Bradyrhizobium sp. WD16: one gene and its partner. The protein of the gene in region 1 interacts with the protein of each later gene in a pairwise test. Links are inferred from orthologs where the notes say so. Each region holds a gene or a part of one and is shown in the gene's direction. Other genes may lie near its edges. The genes, in order: hflK and ftsH.

The links.
Region 2: the proteins of hflK (region 1) and ftsH interact in binary tests that used the Escherichia coli proteins (3 or more experiments, as listed by UniProt). The link is inferred for Bradyrhizobium sp. WD16 from one-to-one orthologs.

Annotation. Positions count from the first base shown.
Region 1 is NZ_CP028908.1:3,261,869-3,269,415, forward strand. The notes cover bases 2,171-5,100. They hold hflK (FtsH protease activity modulator HflK), read left to right. Parts: upstream 2,171-3,030; coding sequence 3,031-4,170; downstream 4,171-5,100. Other genes in these bases: DB459_RS15060 (thymidylate synthase), read left to right, coding at 2,171-2,224; DB459_RS15065 (dihydrofolate reductase), read left to right, coding at 2,221-2,763; hflC (protease modulator HflC), read left to right, coding at 4,167-5,096. In the rest of the region: DB459_RS15055 (tripartite tricarboxylate transporter substrate-binding protein), read left to right, coding at 156-1,124; more of DB459_RS15060, read left to right, coding at 1,430-2,170; DB459_RS15080 (DUF2065 domain-containing protein), read left to right, coding at 5,315-5,515; DB459_RS15085 (Do family serine endopeptidase), read left to right, coding at 5,929-7,362.
Region 2 is NZ_CP028908.1:2,253,086-2,260,612, forward strand. What follows is about bases 1,912-4,821. They hold ftsH (ATP-dependent zinc metalloprotease FtsH), read left to right. Parts: upstream 1,912-2,360; coding sequence 2,361-4,283; downstream 4,284-4,821. Other genes in these bases: tilS (tRNA lysidine(34) synthetase TilS), read left to right, coding at 1,912-1,936; DB459_RS10460 (GntR family transcriptional regulator), read right to left, coding at 4,374-4,821. Also shown: tol-pal system protein YbgF, read left to right, coding at 1-676; more of tilS, read left to right, coding at 860-1,911; more of DB459_RS10460, read right to left, coding at 4,822-5,060; DB459_RS10465 (ABC transporter substrate-binding protein), read left to right, coding at 5,216-6,415; DB459_RS10470 (hypothetical protein), read right to left, coding at 6,689-7,527. UniProt on the Escherichia coli protein: Acts as a processive, ATP-dependent zinc metallopeptidase for both cytoplasmic and membrane proteins. Plays a role in the quality control of integral membrane proteins.

The DNA of each region.
Region 1 (7,547 bases):
GCTGCGGCGGTTTGGCCTCTTCCAAAGCTGCGGAACTCTGCTACCCCACGATCCCGAGGTGCCGGGCAACGCGGCACGTTTCGGGAGTGGGGCTCACCATGAAGGTTTTGACCGCGCGGCTGTCGGCGGTTCTGGTTTCGAAGCTGGCTGGCGGAATGGCTCGGTTCGCCGTTGGCCTCGTTGCTCCGCTGTCACTGGCGCTCGGCGCCACGGCGGCGGGCGCCGCCGATTATCCCGAGCGCCAGATCACCATGATCGTGCCGTTCGCCGCCGGCGGGCCGACCGACGTGGTGGCGCGCATCGTCGCCGGCCACATGTCGCAGACCCTCGGCCAGACCATCGTGATCGAGAACGTGGTCGGCGCCGGCGGCACCACCGGCTCGACCCGTGCGGCGCGTGCCGCGCCGGACGGCTACACCCTGATCACCGGCCATATGGGCACCCACGCCGCCGCGGTGCCGCTCTATCCGAAGCTCGCCTATAATCCGCAGACCGATTTCGAGCCGGTGGCGCTGCTCGCCGGCACGCCGATCCTGATTCTGGCGCGCAAGGACTTCCCGGCCGAGAATCTCCAGCAATTCATCGCCAACGTGAAGGCCAACACCGACAAGCTGAACATGGCCCACGCCGGTGTCGGCTCGGTGTCCTATTCGGCCTGCGAACTGTTCAATTCGGTGATCGGCGTCAAGCCGATCGGCGTGCCCTTCAACGGCACCGGGCCGGCGATGAACGCGCTGGTGGCGCAGCAGGTCGATTACATGTGCGACCAGATCGTCAATGCGGTGCCGCAGATCAAGGGCGGCACCATCCGCGCCTATGCGGTGGCAACTCCGACGCGCAACGCCTCGCTGCCCGACGTGCCGACCACCAAGCAAGCTGGCCTGCCGGCCTATCAGGCCTCGGCCTGGAACGCGATCTTCGCACCCAAGGGCACGCCGGTCGCCATTCTCGACAAGCTCAACGCGGCTGCGGCCAAGGCGCTCGACGACGAGAATGTGCGCAAGCGCCTGCTCGACCTCGGCAGCGACGTTCCCCCGCCCGAAGGGCGCACCCGGGACTCGCTCCGCGAGCTGGTGAAGAGCGAAGTGGCCAAGTGGAGCGCGGTGCTCAAGCCGGCGCAGTAGCGAGCCGGCGCCATGCGGCGCAGGACCGCCCGGGCAGAAGCTCGGGCGCCTTTCCAGGCTCCCTCGGCCGGTCGTGGGGTGTCTGGCTGGGACGGAACTGTCCACAGGGCGGGGCCGGGGGCGGGATAACGCCCGCGGCGGTCCGTCGGCGGTCTTGTCCTTTGGCGCCGCGGCGGCCATGTTTGGGGCAGCGGTGGGCCGGCGCCGAATCGCCGCGCCGGCTCCCTTCCGTTCCCTCATCCAGGCCGCCACATCCAGGCCGCCTCTTTAGGCCCTTCTTTCATTCAGGCCATCTCGTAAGGGCCATGCACCAGTACCACGACCTGCTCGAACGCATTCTCGCCGACGGCGTCCAGAAGGGCGACCGCACCGGAACCGGGACGCAGTCGATCTTCGGCCACCAGATCCGGTTCGACCTCGCCGCCGGCTTTCCGATGGTGACGACCAAGCGGCTGCCGCTGAAAGCGATCATTCACGAGCTGCTCTGGTTTCTGGCCGGTGACACCAACATCGCCTATCTTCACCAGCACAATGTCGGCATCTGGGACGAGTGGGCCGACGCCAACGGCGATCTCGGCCCGGTCTACGGCCGGCAGTGGCGCTCGTGGCAGGCGCCCGACGGCCGGACCATCGATCAGATCAGCAACGTCGTGGAGATGATCCGCAAGTCGCCGGACTCCCGGCGGCTGATCGTCAGTGCCTGGAATCCCGCCGACGTCGACAAGATGGCGCTGCCGCCTTGCCACTGCCTGTTCCAGTTCTATGTGGCCCGCGGCCGGCTGTCGTGTCAGCTATACCAGCGCTCGGCGGACGTCTTCCTCGGCGTGCCGTTCAACATTGCCTCCTATGCGCTCCTGACCATGATGATGGCCCAGGTCACCGGGCTCGCGCCGGGCGAGTTCATCCATTCCTTCGGTGACGCCCATCTCTACGCCAACCATCTGGAGCAGGCGCGGCTGCAGCTCACGCGTACGCCGAAGCCGCTGCCGACCATGAAGCTCAATCCGAAGGTCGCCGACATCTTCACCTTCCGCTACGAGGACTTCACCCTCGAAGGCTACGATCCGCATCCGCACATCAAGGCCGAGGTCGCGGTGTGACGGCGGCCGCCGAGCGCTATACGCCTGCTATCGTCTTCGTCGTGGCGGTGGCGCAGAACGGCGTTATCGGCCGCGACGGCACCATGCCGTGGCGGCTCAAATCCGATCTGCAGCATTTCAAGGCGCTGACCTTCGGCAAGCCGGTGGTGATGGGTCGCAAGACCTTCGCCTCGATCGGACGGCCGCTGCCCGGCCGCACCAACATCGTGGTGACGCGTGATCCGGCGTTTCAGGTTGCCAGGGTGGTGACCGCGCCCTCGCTCGATTCCGCCTATGACATCGGCTGCGGCGACGCTTGGCGCCGGGGGGCACGCGAGATCGCCGTGATCGGCGGCGCCGACATCTTCGCCCAATGGATGGCGCGGGCCGACCGGCTCGAGATCACTGAGGTCCATGCCCGTCCCGAAGGCGACACCGTGATGCCGGCGCTCGACACCGCGCTATGGCTCGAGGTCGGCCGGACCGATCACAAGGCCGGCACCGACGACAGTTGCGATTTCAGCTATGTCAGCTACCGGCGGCGGCAGCCCCGCGCTTGAGCGTCGCGCTCCCGCTCGGTGACGAGCCAAAAGCGCCTGTGACACCGTGTCCCGCTGCGCCGGCGCACATCCCCCTCCTAAATGCGCCTCCATGGCGCCGTCATGGCGCCCGATTAACCTCGTTAGTTGATGGTCGACCCGGCCTTCTGTCGCGGCGCCAGTCGCGTTGTAAGGGTGCCGGGCGTCCCCTATAAAGCCCACCGGATCGCGCCGGTCCCGCTGCCGCCCTCGCCGGTCGGCCAGTGAAGCCGCGCCAGGGAGAGTTTGATGTCGTGGAAGAACCAGGGTGGCGGTCCGTGGGGCCCGGGTCCGAAGGGGCCCTGGGGCTCGGGACCGCAGTCGTCGGGACCGCGTCCGCCGGATCTCGAGGACATTCTGCGGCGCGGCCAGGACCGTCTGCAGTCGCTGCTGCCCGGCGGCCACTTCTCGACCATGGGGATCGCGCTCCTGGTCGTCGCCGTACTCGCGGTCTGGGGCCTGTCGGGGTTCTTCCGGGTGCAGTCTGAAGAACTCGGCGTGGTGCTGCGTTTCGGCAAGCACGTGCGCACCGTCCAGCCCGGCCTGAATTATCACCTGCCTTATCCGATCGAGACGGTGCTGCTGCCCAAGGCGCTGCGCGTCTCGACGCTGAGCATCGGCATGCGCTACGACGAGGCGCGGCGCGGCGGCGGCTTCCGCGACGTGCCGGAAGAGAGCCTGATGCTGACCGGCGACGAGAATATCGTCGACGTCGATTTCACGGTGCTCTGGCGCATCAAGCCCGATGGGGTCGGCGACTACCTGTTCAACATCCAGAACCCGGAAGGCACGGTGAAGGCGGTGGCGGAGAGCGCCATGCGTGAGGTGATCGGCCGCACCAACATCCAGCCGATCCTGACCGGTGCGCGCGCACCGACCGAGGCGGCGGTGCAGGAGCTGATGCAGAAGACGCTGGATACCTACAAGTCCGGCATCCTGGTGCAGCAGGTGCAGATGCAGAAGGTCGATCCGCCGGCGCAGGTGATCGATTCCTTCCGCGACGTTCAGGCGGCCCGCGCCGATCTCGAGCGCCTGCAGAACGAAGCCCAGACCTACGCCAACCGCGTCGTTCCCGACGCCCGCGGCCGCGCCGCCCAGATCCTCCAGGTGGCCCAGGGCTACAAGGAGCAGGCGGTCGCCGAGGCCAAGGGCCAGACCGCGCGGTTCCTCAAGGTCTATGACGAATACAAGAAGGCGCCGGACGTTACCCGCCAGCGCATTTATCTCGAGACCATGGAGCGCGTGCTCGGCGCCGCCGACAAGGTGGTGATCGATCCGGGCGCCGGTGGCCCAGGCGTCGTCCCCTATCTGCCGTTGTCGGAGCTGGCGCGGCGGCCACCGCCGGCCCAGGCGCCGGCGCAATCGAATACCAGTGGGAGCAACCGATGAGATCCAGCGTTTCGGGCGTCGTCGCGCTGCTGGTGCTGCTCGCCGTCATCATCGTCGTCTATTCCTCCGCCTTCACCGTCCGCCAGACCGAACAGGCCCTGGTGGTGCGCTTCGGCGAGCCGGTCCGTGTCGTCACCGAACCGGGGCTGAACTTCAAGGCGCCGTTCGTCGACGCTGTGATCAGCATCGACAAGCGGATCCTCGACCTCGAGAATCCGTCCCAGGAAGTGATTGCCTCCGACCAGAAGCGTCTGGTGGTGGACGCCTTCGCCCGTTACAGCATCAAGGACGCGCTGCGGTTCTATCAGCGCGTCGGCTCGATCCAGGCGGCCAATCTGCAGCTGACGACGTTGCTCAACTCGGCGCTCCGCCGGGTGCTCGGCGAGGCCACCTTCATCCAGGTGGTGCGCGACGAGCGCGAAGCCTTGATGCGGCGGATCCGCGAGCAGCTCGACCGCGAGTCCGACATCTACGGTATTTCGGTGGTCGACGTCCGTATCCGCCGCGCCGATCTGCCCGAGCAGAACAGCCAGGCGGTCTACCAGCGCATGCAGACCGAACGTCAGCGCGAGGCCGCCGAGTTCCGCGCCCAGGGCGGCCAGAAGGCTCAGGAGATCCGCTCCACCGCCGACCGCCAGGCCACCGTGATCATCGCCGAGGCCAACTCCCAGGCCGAGCAGACCCGCGGCGAGGGCGACGGCGAGCGCAACCGTATCTTCGCCGAGGCCTACAACAAGGATAAGGACTTCTTCGCCTTCTACCGTTCCATGTCGGCCTACGAGACCGGCCTGAAGGCGGCCGATACCCGTTTCCTGCTGCGGCCGGATTCGGATTTCTTCCGCTATTTCGGCAGCGCTGCCGGCGCGACGGCGAAGCCGGCACCAGCCCCTGGCCAGCCGGCGGGCGGTTCGGCTACACAGCAATAGCGTCTCAAGACCGCAAGGAAAGCCGGCATCGCCGGCACCAGCGCGGTGGATCTGACGCGCGTACGCCCGTCAGATCCAAAACCGCACTAGAATCAGATTGATGCTAGTGTCCCTTGGTTTCCAATGTTCGTATGAGCGCCTGTTGGAAACGGGACACTAGCGAGCCGCCCGGCTGCGGGCGGCTCGAACGAAACCTAAGGGGCGGGGAACAGGTGGCGATGAGGTCGATCGGGTTCGCGGATTTCCTCATCGGCATCGGCGTGCTCCTGGTGATCGAAGGCCTGCTGTTCGCGGCCGCTCCGAACTGGATGCGCCAGGCGATGCGCAGCGCGCTCGTCACCCCGGACAACATCATGCGCGCCGCCGGCATCGGATCGGCGGTGATCGGGCTGATCCTGATCTGGTTGATCCGGCGCTGAGCGCGATCGGTTGCGCCTGACTGATTGACGGTTGAACCGCCGCTCCGGCATGGCATTCTAGTGTCCCGTCTCCGAATTACCGTGCGAGGGTGAGGCAAATGAAGCGGTAATTCGGAGACAGGACACTAGCCGCTGGCCAGGCCTGTATTCCGCCGCAATCCGGGCCTTGATCGGCGCCGAGGCGTCGGCTCGCGCGAGGTGCTTGCGCCAGCAGCGCGGCCGGCGCAGTCTCAGATGGCCTGGCGCCAGATCTCCGTTTTACCAGGACCCGTTTTACCAGGACCCGTTTTCCAGGAGTCGACCACCCAATGACCGACGCAATCTCCGCATTGACCGCCTGCCGCGCCGCCCCCACCGTCCGTCGCGGGGTCTCGGCGCGAGGGCTGGTCCGTGCCATCGCCGGCGCAGGCCTGATGGCCATGCTGATGGCGTCGCCAGCCTCGGCGCGGGGTCCCGAGGCGATCGCCGACGTTGCCGAGAAGGTGATCGAGGCGGTGGTCAATATCTCCACCTCGCAGACGGTGGACGGCCGCGAGGGCGCCCAGGCGATGCCGCAGCTGCCCCCCGGTTCGCCCTTCGAGGATTTCTTCGAGGACTTCTTCAAGAACCGCCGCGGCCGCGGCGGCGACCGCAATGCCGACAAGGGCGGGTCGCAGCCGCGCAAGGTGAATTCGCTCGGCTCCGGCTTCATCATCGATCCGTCAGGCATCGTGGTCACCAACAATCACGTCATCGCCGACGCCGACGAAATCAACGTCATCCTCAACGACGGCTCGAAGTACCGTGCCGAGGTCATGGGCCGCGACAAGAAGACCGATCTGGCGGTGCTCAAGTTCAAGTCGGATAAGCCGCTCACGGCGGTGAAGTTCGGCGATTCCGACAGGCTGCGGCTCGGCGAATGGGTGGTGGCGATCGGCAACCCGTTCTCGCTCGGCGGCACGGTCACCGCCGGCATCGTCTCGGCCCGCAACCGCGACATCAATTCGGGCCCCTACGACAACTACATCCAGACCGATGCGGCCATCAATCGCGGCAATTCCGGCGGTCCGCTGTTCAACCTCGAAGGCGAGGTCATCGGCGTCAACACCGCGATCATCTCGCCCTCGGGCGGCTCGATCGGCATCGGCTTTGCCGTGCCTTCGAAGACCGTGGCCGGCGTGGTGGCGCAGCTGCGCCAGTATGGCGAGACCCGGCGCGGCTGGCTCGGCGTGCGTATCCAGCAGGTCACCGACGAGATCGCCGAGAGCTTGAACATCAAGCCGGCGCGCGGCGCGCTGATCGCCGGCGTCGACGACAAGGGGCCGGCCAAGCCCGCGGGCATCGAGCCGGGCGACGTCGTCGTCAAGTTCGACGGCAAGGACATCAAGGAGATGAAAGACCTGCCGCGCGCGGTGGCCGACACCGCGGTCGGCAAGGCCGTCGACGTGGTGGTGATCCGCAAGGGCAAGGAGGAGACCAGGCAGGTCACCCTCGGCCGTCTGCAGGACGACGAGAAGCCGATCCAGGCCGCGGCCAAGAGCTCGTCGCCCGAAGCCGACAAGCCGGTGACCCAGAAGGCGCTTGGTCTCGATCTTGCGGCGCTGAGCAAGGACCTGCGCTCCAAGTACAAGATCAAGGACAGCGTCAAGGGCGTGCTTATCACCGGCGTCGACAGCGGCTCCGACGCCTCCGACAAGCGACTGTCCACCGGCGACGTTATCGTCGAGGTGGCGCAGGAGGCGGTGATCAACGGTATCGACGTCAAGAAGCGCATCGAGCAGCTCAAGAAGGACGGCAAGAAGTCGGTGCTGCTGCTGGTCGCCAATGCCGACGGCGAACTGCGCTTCGTGGCGCTGAGCCTGCAGTAAGAAACGCGCCGCCGCTCATTCCAACGAAAACGGCCTGCGCGGGGCTCCCGCGCAGGCCGTTGTTATTTCCGGGATCAATATCGGGCCATCGACAGCATGCGCCGGATCATGTGATCGACGTTGAAACCGTGATGCATGCGGCGGTGGCGGCGTCAGCGCGTCTGCCGGCTGGCATGAGATCTTGA
Region 2 (7,527 bases), 1.0 Mb from region 1 along the record:
TCCGCCATCCGAGCCGGCCTATCAGCAACCGGGCCCGGCCCCGGTCTATCAGCAGCAGTCTTCCGCGCAGGCGGCGGCGCCGGTCGTGGCCGATCAGCCGGCTGCCGCCGGGCGCCGTCGCGGCGATGCCTTTGATCCGGCGCTCAATCCCAATGCGCCGGGAGCACCGCGCGCGCTGGGCGGCGGGCCGGCAGTGGGCGCTCCCGGTGGGCGGGGAGCCGGAGAGCCACTCGATCTCGCCAACACTGCCGCGCCCTCATCCGGCGGCGGCTTGACGACCCTGCCGCCCGCCGCGACGCCGCGCGACGAGTTCGACCTCGGTATCGGCTATGTTCAGCGCAAGGATTACGCTCTGGCCGAGGAAACGATGCGTAATTTCATGCAGAAATACCCTTCGGATCATCTGGTGGCCGATGCGCAATACTGGCTCGGCGAGAGTCTCTTTCAGCGCCAGCGCTACCGTGATGCGGCAGAGGCATTCCTTGGCGTCACCACCAAATTCGAGACGTCCGTCAAGGCGCCTGACGCGCTGTTGCGGCTCGGTCAGTCGCTCGCGGCCCTCAAGGAGAAGGAAGCCGCCTGTGCCGCGCTTGGCGAGGTCGCGCGCAAATATCCCAAGGCCTCGGCCGGCGTGCGCCAGGGCGTCGATCGCGAACAGAAGCGGATCAAGTGCTGAGCGTTCGGTTGCCGAGCATCGGCGACTGGTGAGCCTGAACGCATCCGGAAGTCCTTGAACCTCCTGTCGCGTCGCGATTTGCACCTCGGCACCGAGCATCAGCTTGGCGGTAGGCAGTTCGAATCGGCGGCGTTACTGTCGCCGCGCCGGTCAGACGGCGTGCCGTGACGATGGGGCGATCGGATGAGGAGGCAGTCAGGGGAGGGACAGTCCCGAGCCGGGGACGAGGACGCGCCGGTCTCGCCGGCCGAGGCGGACCTCCTGTTCGGCGGCTTTCGCGATTTGCCCGCACTGGTTCTGGCCGTCTCCGGCGGCCCTGATTCGGTCGCCCTGCTCTGGCTCGCGGCGCGTTGGCGCGCGGCGCGCGAGCGCGGGCCCCGCCTGATCGCAGTGACGGTCGATCATGGTCTGCGGCCGGAGGCAGTTGCCGAGGCTCGCGCCGTCAGACGACTGGCCAAGTCGCTCGGGGTCGAACACCACGTCCTGCGCTGGCGCGGCGCCAAGCCCGCGCAAGGCATCCCGGCAGCAGCGCGCTCGGCCCGTTATGCGCTGCTTGCGCGGCTGGCGCGCCAGTTCGGCAGTGTCCATGTCGTTACCGCCCATACCCGCGACGATCAGGCCGAGACCGTCCTGATGCGTCTGCTGCGGGGCAGCGGCATCGCCGGACTCTCGGCGATGGCGCCACATAGCATCCGTGACGGCTTCGTGCTGGCGCGACCATTCCTCGATGTGCCGAAATCACGTCTGCTGGCGACGCTCGACGTCGCCGGCATCGGCTACGCCGTCGACCCGACGAATTTTGATCTGACATTCACCCGGGCGCGGCTGCGCGCGCTATTGCCGGTCCTCGCCCGTGAGGGCGGAGACGCGCGCAATCTGGCGCGGCTTGCCGGCCGGCTGTCGCGAGCTCATCTGGCGCTGGAGCAGGTGACCGATGCGGCCGAGCGGGCCTGCGTGGCGGTCGACGATGCGGCGCGCCGCTCGTTCATCGATGTTGCCACCTTCTTTGCCGCGCCCGGCGAGATCCGGTTACGGCTGTTGATCCGGGCCATCAATCGGGCCGGCGATGAGGGACCCGCCGAACTGGCCAAGGCCGAACAGCTGCTGGCAGCCCTGGAGCAGGCCTGGGCTCGGCCGCCTGCCCGGGTCAAGCAGACCCTGGCGGGAGCCGTCGTCAGTCTGGGGACAAAAGGTGTCTCGGTGGCGCCGGCACCGCCGCGACGCGCGCCGCGGTCGGCGGTACCAGAGAACGAACTTTAACCAAGCGACCGACGGGTGGGGGCAAGGCCCCGATTTGTCGCGGAGCAGCGGCAAAATGCGCTAAATAGTCTCAAGGGGTTCCCTTGGCAGTGGCCGAGGGGACACCTAGATTGTAGGGCTGTAGCCGTCGCCGTGTCCGAGCCGAAAGCTCGTGTTCAAATCGGTGATCCGCCGAAGGGAGGATACGATTTGGCCGGAAGCTTGGTTCAGAGGCTTGGTTCAAATTTAGCCTTGGTTGGAAAGCATACTTCTCTCCAGCTCACTTGGCTCACTTGGCCCGAAATCGGCCGGCAGCACGAGTGCGTATGACGACCGGTCCCGACCATCTGCCATTTCGACGCCCCTCGGGGGGTTCAGGCGGCAATGGAGAGGCTGGGGTGATGAGAAAATCGGCCGTGCTGATGCCGGCCACGAAGGAATCCGAATGAACGCCAATCTGCGCAATTTTGCCCTCTGGGTCATCATCGTCTTGCTGCTGTTGGCGTTGTTCACGCTGTTCCAGAATCCGGCTCAGCGCGCCTCATCGCAGGATATTTCCTTCTCGCAGCTGTTGTCCGAGGTCGACCAGGCTCACGTCCGCGACGTGGTGATCCAGGGCCAGGAGATCCATGGCACCTTCACCAATGGTGGCAGCTTCCAGACCTACGCGCCCAACGATCCGACCCTGGTGAAACGCCTCTATGACGGTAAGGTGTCGATCACCGCGCGTCCGCCGGGCGACAATGTCCCGTGGTTCGTGTCGCTGTTGGTGTCGTGGCTGCCCTTCATCGCCCTGATCGGCGTCTGGATCTTCCTGAGTCGCCAGATGCAGGGCGGTGCCGGCAAGGCTATGGGCTTCGGCAAGTCGCGCGCCAAGATGCTGACCGAAGCGCACGGCCGCGTCACGTTCGAGGACGTCGCCGGCGTCGACGAGGCCAAGCAGGACCTCCAGGAGATCGTCGAATTCCTGCGTGACCCGGGCAAGTTCCAGCGTCTCGGCGGCCGCATCCCGCGCGGTCTGCTGCTGGTTGGTCCTCCGGGCACCGGCAAGACCCTCATCGCCCGCGCCGTGGCCGGCGAGGCCAACGTGCCTTTCTTCACCATTTCCGGCTCGGACTTCGTCGAAATGTTCGTCGGCGTCGGCGCCTCGCGCGTCCGCGACATGTTCGAACAGGCCAAGAAGAACGCGCCGTGCATCATCTTCATTGACGAAATCGACGCCGTGGGCCGCCATCGCGGTGCCGGCCTCGGTGGTGGCAATGACGAGCGCGAGCAGACGTTGAACCAGCTGCTGGTCGAGATGGACGGCTTCGAGGCCAATGAAGGCGTCATCCTGATCGCTGCGACCAACCGGCCCGACGTTCTCGACCCGGCGCTGCTGCGCCCGGGCCGTTTCGACCGCCAGGTGATCGTGCCCAATCCCGACGTGGTCGGCCGCGAGCAGATCCTCAAGGTTCACGTCCGCAAGGTGCCGCTGGCGCCGGACATCAATCTCAAGACGATCGCGCGCGGCACCCCGGGCTTCTCGGGCGCCGACCTGATGAACCTCGTCAACGAAGCCGCCTTAATGGCCGCCCGGCGCAACAAGCGCATGGTCACCCAGAACGAATTCGAGGACGCCAAGGACAAGGTGATGATGGGGGCCGAGCGCAAGTCGCTCGTCATGACCGAAGAGGAAAAGCTCCTCACTGCGTATCACGAGGGCGGTCACGCCATCGTCGCGCTCAACGTCAAAGCTACCGACCCGGTGCACAAGGCCACCATCATCCCGCGTGGTCGCGCGTTGGGCATGGTGATGCAGCTGCCGGAGCGCGACAAGCTGTCGATGTCCCTGGAGCAGATGACCTCGCGTCTCGCCATCATGATGGGCGGCCGCGTTGCCGAGGAGCTGATCTTCGGCAAGGAGAAGGTGACCTCCGGTGCCGCCTCTGACATCGAGCAGGCGACGCGTCTCGCGCGCATGATGGTGACGCGCTGGGGTCTGTCGGACGAGCTCGGCACGGTGTCCTACGGCGAGAACCAGGACGAGGTGTTCCTCGGCATGTCGGTGTCGCGCACGCAGAACGTCTCCGAAGCCACGGCGCAGAAGATCGATGTGGAAATCCGCCGTCTGGTCGAGGAGGGCTATCAGGAGGCGACCCATATCCTGACCACCAAGCGCGACCAGCTCGAGACTCTCGCCAAGGGCCTTCTCGAATTCGAGACGCTGTCTGGCGACGAGATCAACGATCTGCTCAACGGCAAGAAGCCGAATCGGGAATCGGTGCTGGAGCCGACGACGCCGCGAACTTCCGCGGTCCCGCCGGCCGGCCGGCCGCGGCCACGGCCGGAGCCGGACATCGGCACTGAGCCCCAGCCTCAGGCTTGATGCCTCTCGTTGCTCTCTCGAAGTGAACTCTCGAACCGCCGGATGCGCCCGCATCCGGCGGTTTTCATTGGTGCAGCCTTGATCGCCCGATCAGGCGCGGTCGTTGGCTGGCGGCCGTGCGAGGCCATGCTCGATCGAGGCCGCGGTTCGGGTGATGTGTTTGGTCATCAGCTGTGCTGCCCGCTCGGCGTCGCGCGCCAGGGCTGCTTCCATCAGCTCCCGATGTTCCGGGCCAATGTCGCGGTCGCCCTTGTCCGCCGCCAGCGCGAGGTCGAGGTAGCGTTCGTTGTGGACGAACAGCATCTGGCGCAGCTTCATCAGCCACGGGCTGCCGCAGGCAGAGGCAAGGATGCGATGAAACTCGGTATGGGCGGCGCTCCAGCCCTGATCGAAGCCGCCCGTCTCGCTCATCATCGGTGTGCCGGCAAGCCGGTGATGGCTCGCCAGCACCGCTGCCTCCCAGGCGACGTCGCCATTGGCGATGGAGCGGCGCAGACAAGAGATTTCCAGATCGATCCGTACCGCACAGAGGTCGCGCAGGTCGGCGACCGAGACCGGAGCGACTCGGAAGCCGCGTTGCGGCTCGGCGGTGACGAGGCCCTCCGAGGTAAGGCGGGACAGCGCCTCCCGCACGGCGCCGATACTGACGTTCAGGTTGGCGCCGATCTCGCTGATCTTGAGGCGCTGCTCGGGGCGGTGCTGGCCACTGAGCACTTCGGCGCGTAGCCGCTCATAGACGGACTGGGTGGTGCTGGAGGGTATTGGACGGCCTGACATGATGGTGAGCCTAGGTCGGGCACGGACGAAAATCTACTTCATAGAAAAAATAGATTTTTTCGTTGCGTCGCCTCGGCCGGCCCCTATGATCGGCGCCGGACCGGCAGCGACAACGAGAACGACAGGCCGGCGATTGCTCTGAGGAGGAAAGCCCCATGAGATCCCGCATCGCCGCCGCAGCCTTTGCGCTCATGGCCGCCGTCGTTGAGCCGGCCGCGGCGCAGAACCAGCCCGGCGTGACATCTGCCGAAATCCGCATCGGTCAGACTATGCCCTACAGCGGTCCGGTCTCCGCTTTCGGCATTCTGGGAAAGGGCGAGGTCGCATATTTCAAGATGGTCAACGACCGCGGCGGCATCAACGGCCGCAAGGTCAATCTGATTTCGCTGGATGATGGCTACGTGCCGCCCAAGACGGTGGAGCAGACTCGCCGTCTGGTCGAAAGCGACGAGGTCTCTTTCATCTTCTCCTCAATGGGCACAGCCCACAACACCGCGATCTCCAAATATCTCCAGAGCAAGAAGGTGCCGCAGCTCTTCGTCGCCTCCGGGGCATCGAAGTTCGGTGATCCCGCCCAGTTTCCGTTGGCGATCATGGGAGTGATGGCCCCCTTCCGCAACGAGGCGCGGATGTATGCCCGCTACGCCCTGGAGCAGAAGCCTGACGCGACGTTCGCGGTGCTTGCCCAAAATGACGACTTCGGCCGAGACTACCTCGCCGGCCTCAAGGATGTGCTCGGCGAACGATTCGATCATGCCGTCACCGTTGCTACCTATGAAGCGACCGACCCGACAATCGATTCCCAGATCGTCAGGCTGAAAGCCTCCGGCGCCAATGTCCTGGTGATCGCGGCGACGCCGAAATTCGCCGCACAGGCCATCCGCAAGACCTCCGAGATCAGCTGGACGCCGATGAGATTCCTGACCAATGTTTCGGTCTGGATCTCATCGGTGATGGAGCCCGCCGGCCTCGATGCCGGTGTGGGCATCATTTCGACCGCCTATGTCAAGGATCCGCTCGATCCGGCCTGGAAGGACGATCCGGGCGTCAAAGGCTGGCGCGACTACATGGCGAAATACGTGCCCGACGGCGATATCCGCGACTCCAATTTCGTCAATGGCTACAACAATGGCATGGTCCTCGAGCACGTCCTCAAGGCCGCCGGCGACGATCTCAGCCGCGACAACATCATGGAGCAGGCGTTGTCGATCAAGGATCTCGAATTGCCGATGCTGCTGCCCGGCATCAAGGTGAATACTGGCCCAGGCGATCACTTGCCCGTCGAGCAGGTCCAATTCATGCGCTTCACCGGCAAGCAGTGGGAACGTTTCGGCGACGTGCGCTCGACCAAATAGCGTGGCAAGGCCGAGGTTCGACTGGCCCTGCACGGCGAATTCGACGTGTCGAAGCAGGCGTGCCTTGCCGGCCGTTCACGGCTATCCGGGCGCGGCGTGAAGCCGCCGAGAGCCTGCTCGACGAGCGCTGCGAACGCGAGTGGCGTCCGGTCCTCGTAATGGGGGGAGGCGTTCGATCCGTGCGATCGCTTGCTCGCACAATTCACGCGCGGAGATGTTCCGGCTGCGGCAGCGCTGCCGCCTGTTCCGGCGCGGTCGCATAGGTCAGCTCGCTCATCCTGTCCTCCCGGCTGTCCGGTCGGGGGGCCGTTTAGTTTGTTCGGGCTCGGAGCGAAGGATGTCAGCGCCCCCATCGCAAAGCCTTGCGGCAAGGCGTCTCGCCTTGGCCATGGCGGTCAAGGTGGGCGGGCAGCAGCCGACCGCATCGAGCACGGCGCCATCGACGCAGATCACGCCAGGCCCGGTCCGGTCTTCGAGGAAATCAGCGATGCCGCGCCACGCACCGCCGCGGGGCCTGACCTGCAGGTCGTGGTAATGGAAGCCAAGGCCGGGCGCGGTGAGGCTCGTCCGCAGCACCCGTCCGCCGACGGCGCGCAGCAGCGCCGTCATGTCGGCCAGGGCTGGATCCCTGCCGGAGCGCATGGCCCCGCCGGACCGCGCGACGATGCCGGTGCCCATCGAGGCGATCTCGATTCGCACGATGCTCCGCCGGGTCCAGAGCTGAATGGGGGTGACGAGCGACGCGGCCCGCGGCGCGACGCGGCCCCGTAGCACGGAGAAACATCGGCCAACGATGGCGGCAGACAGCAGGTTCAAATCGGCCAGCGACATATCGTAGAGCGAGGCGAAGGAGGTGCATGTCGCCCCGTCATGCTGCTCGATAGTGAGCGCGTTGAAATGGTTTGGCGCGAAGTCCGGACGCGAACGTAAGAGCGGCCTCAGACCGGATGCGTAGAGCATCCACGGCGCGTGATCGGCGAAAGATGCCGCTTCGAGATCGGTGAAGGACCGCAGGAGGAGTTGCGCATTACCAATGACGCCGGCGGCGAGCAGCACGCGTTTCGCCGCAATGGCGCCGCCGCTTATCAGCCTCACCATCCAACCGTCTCGGT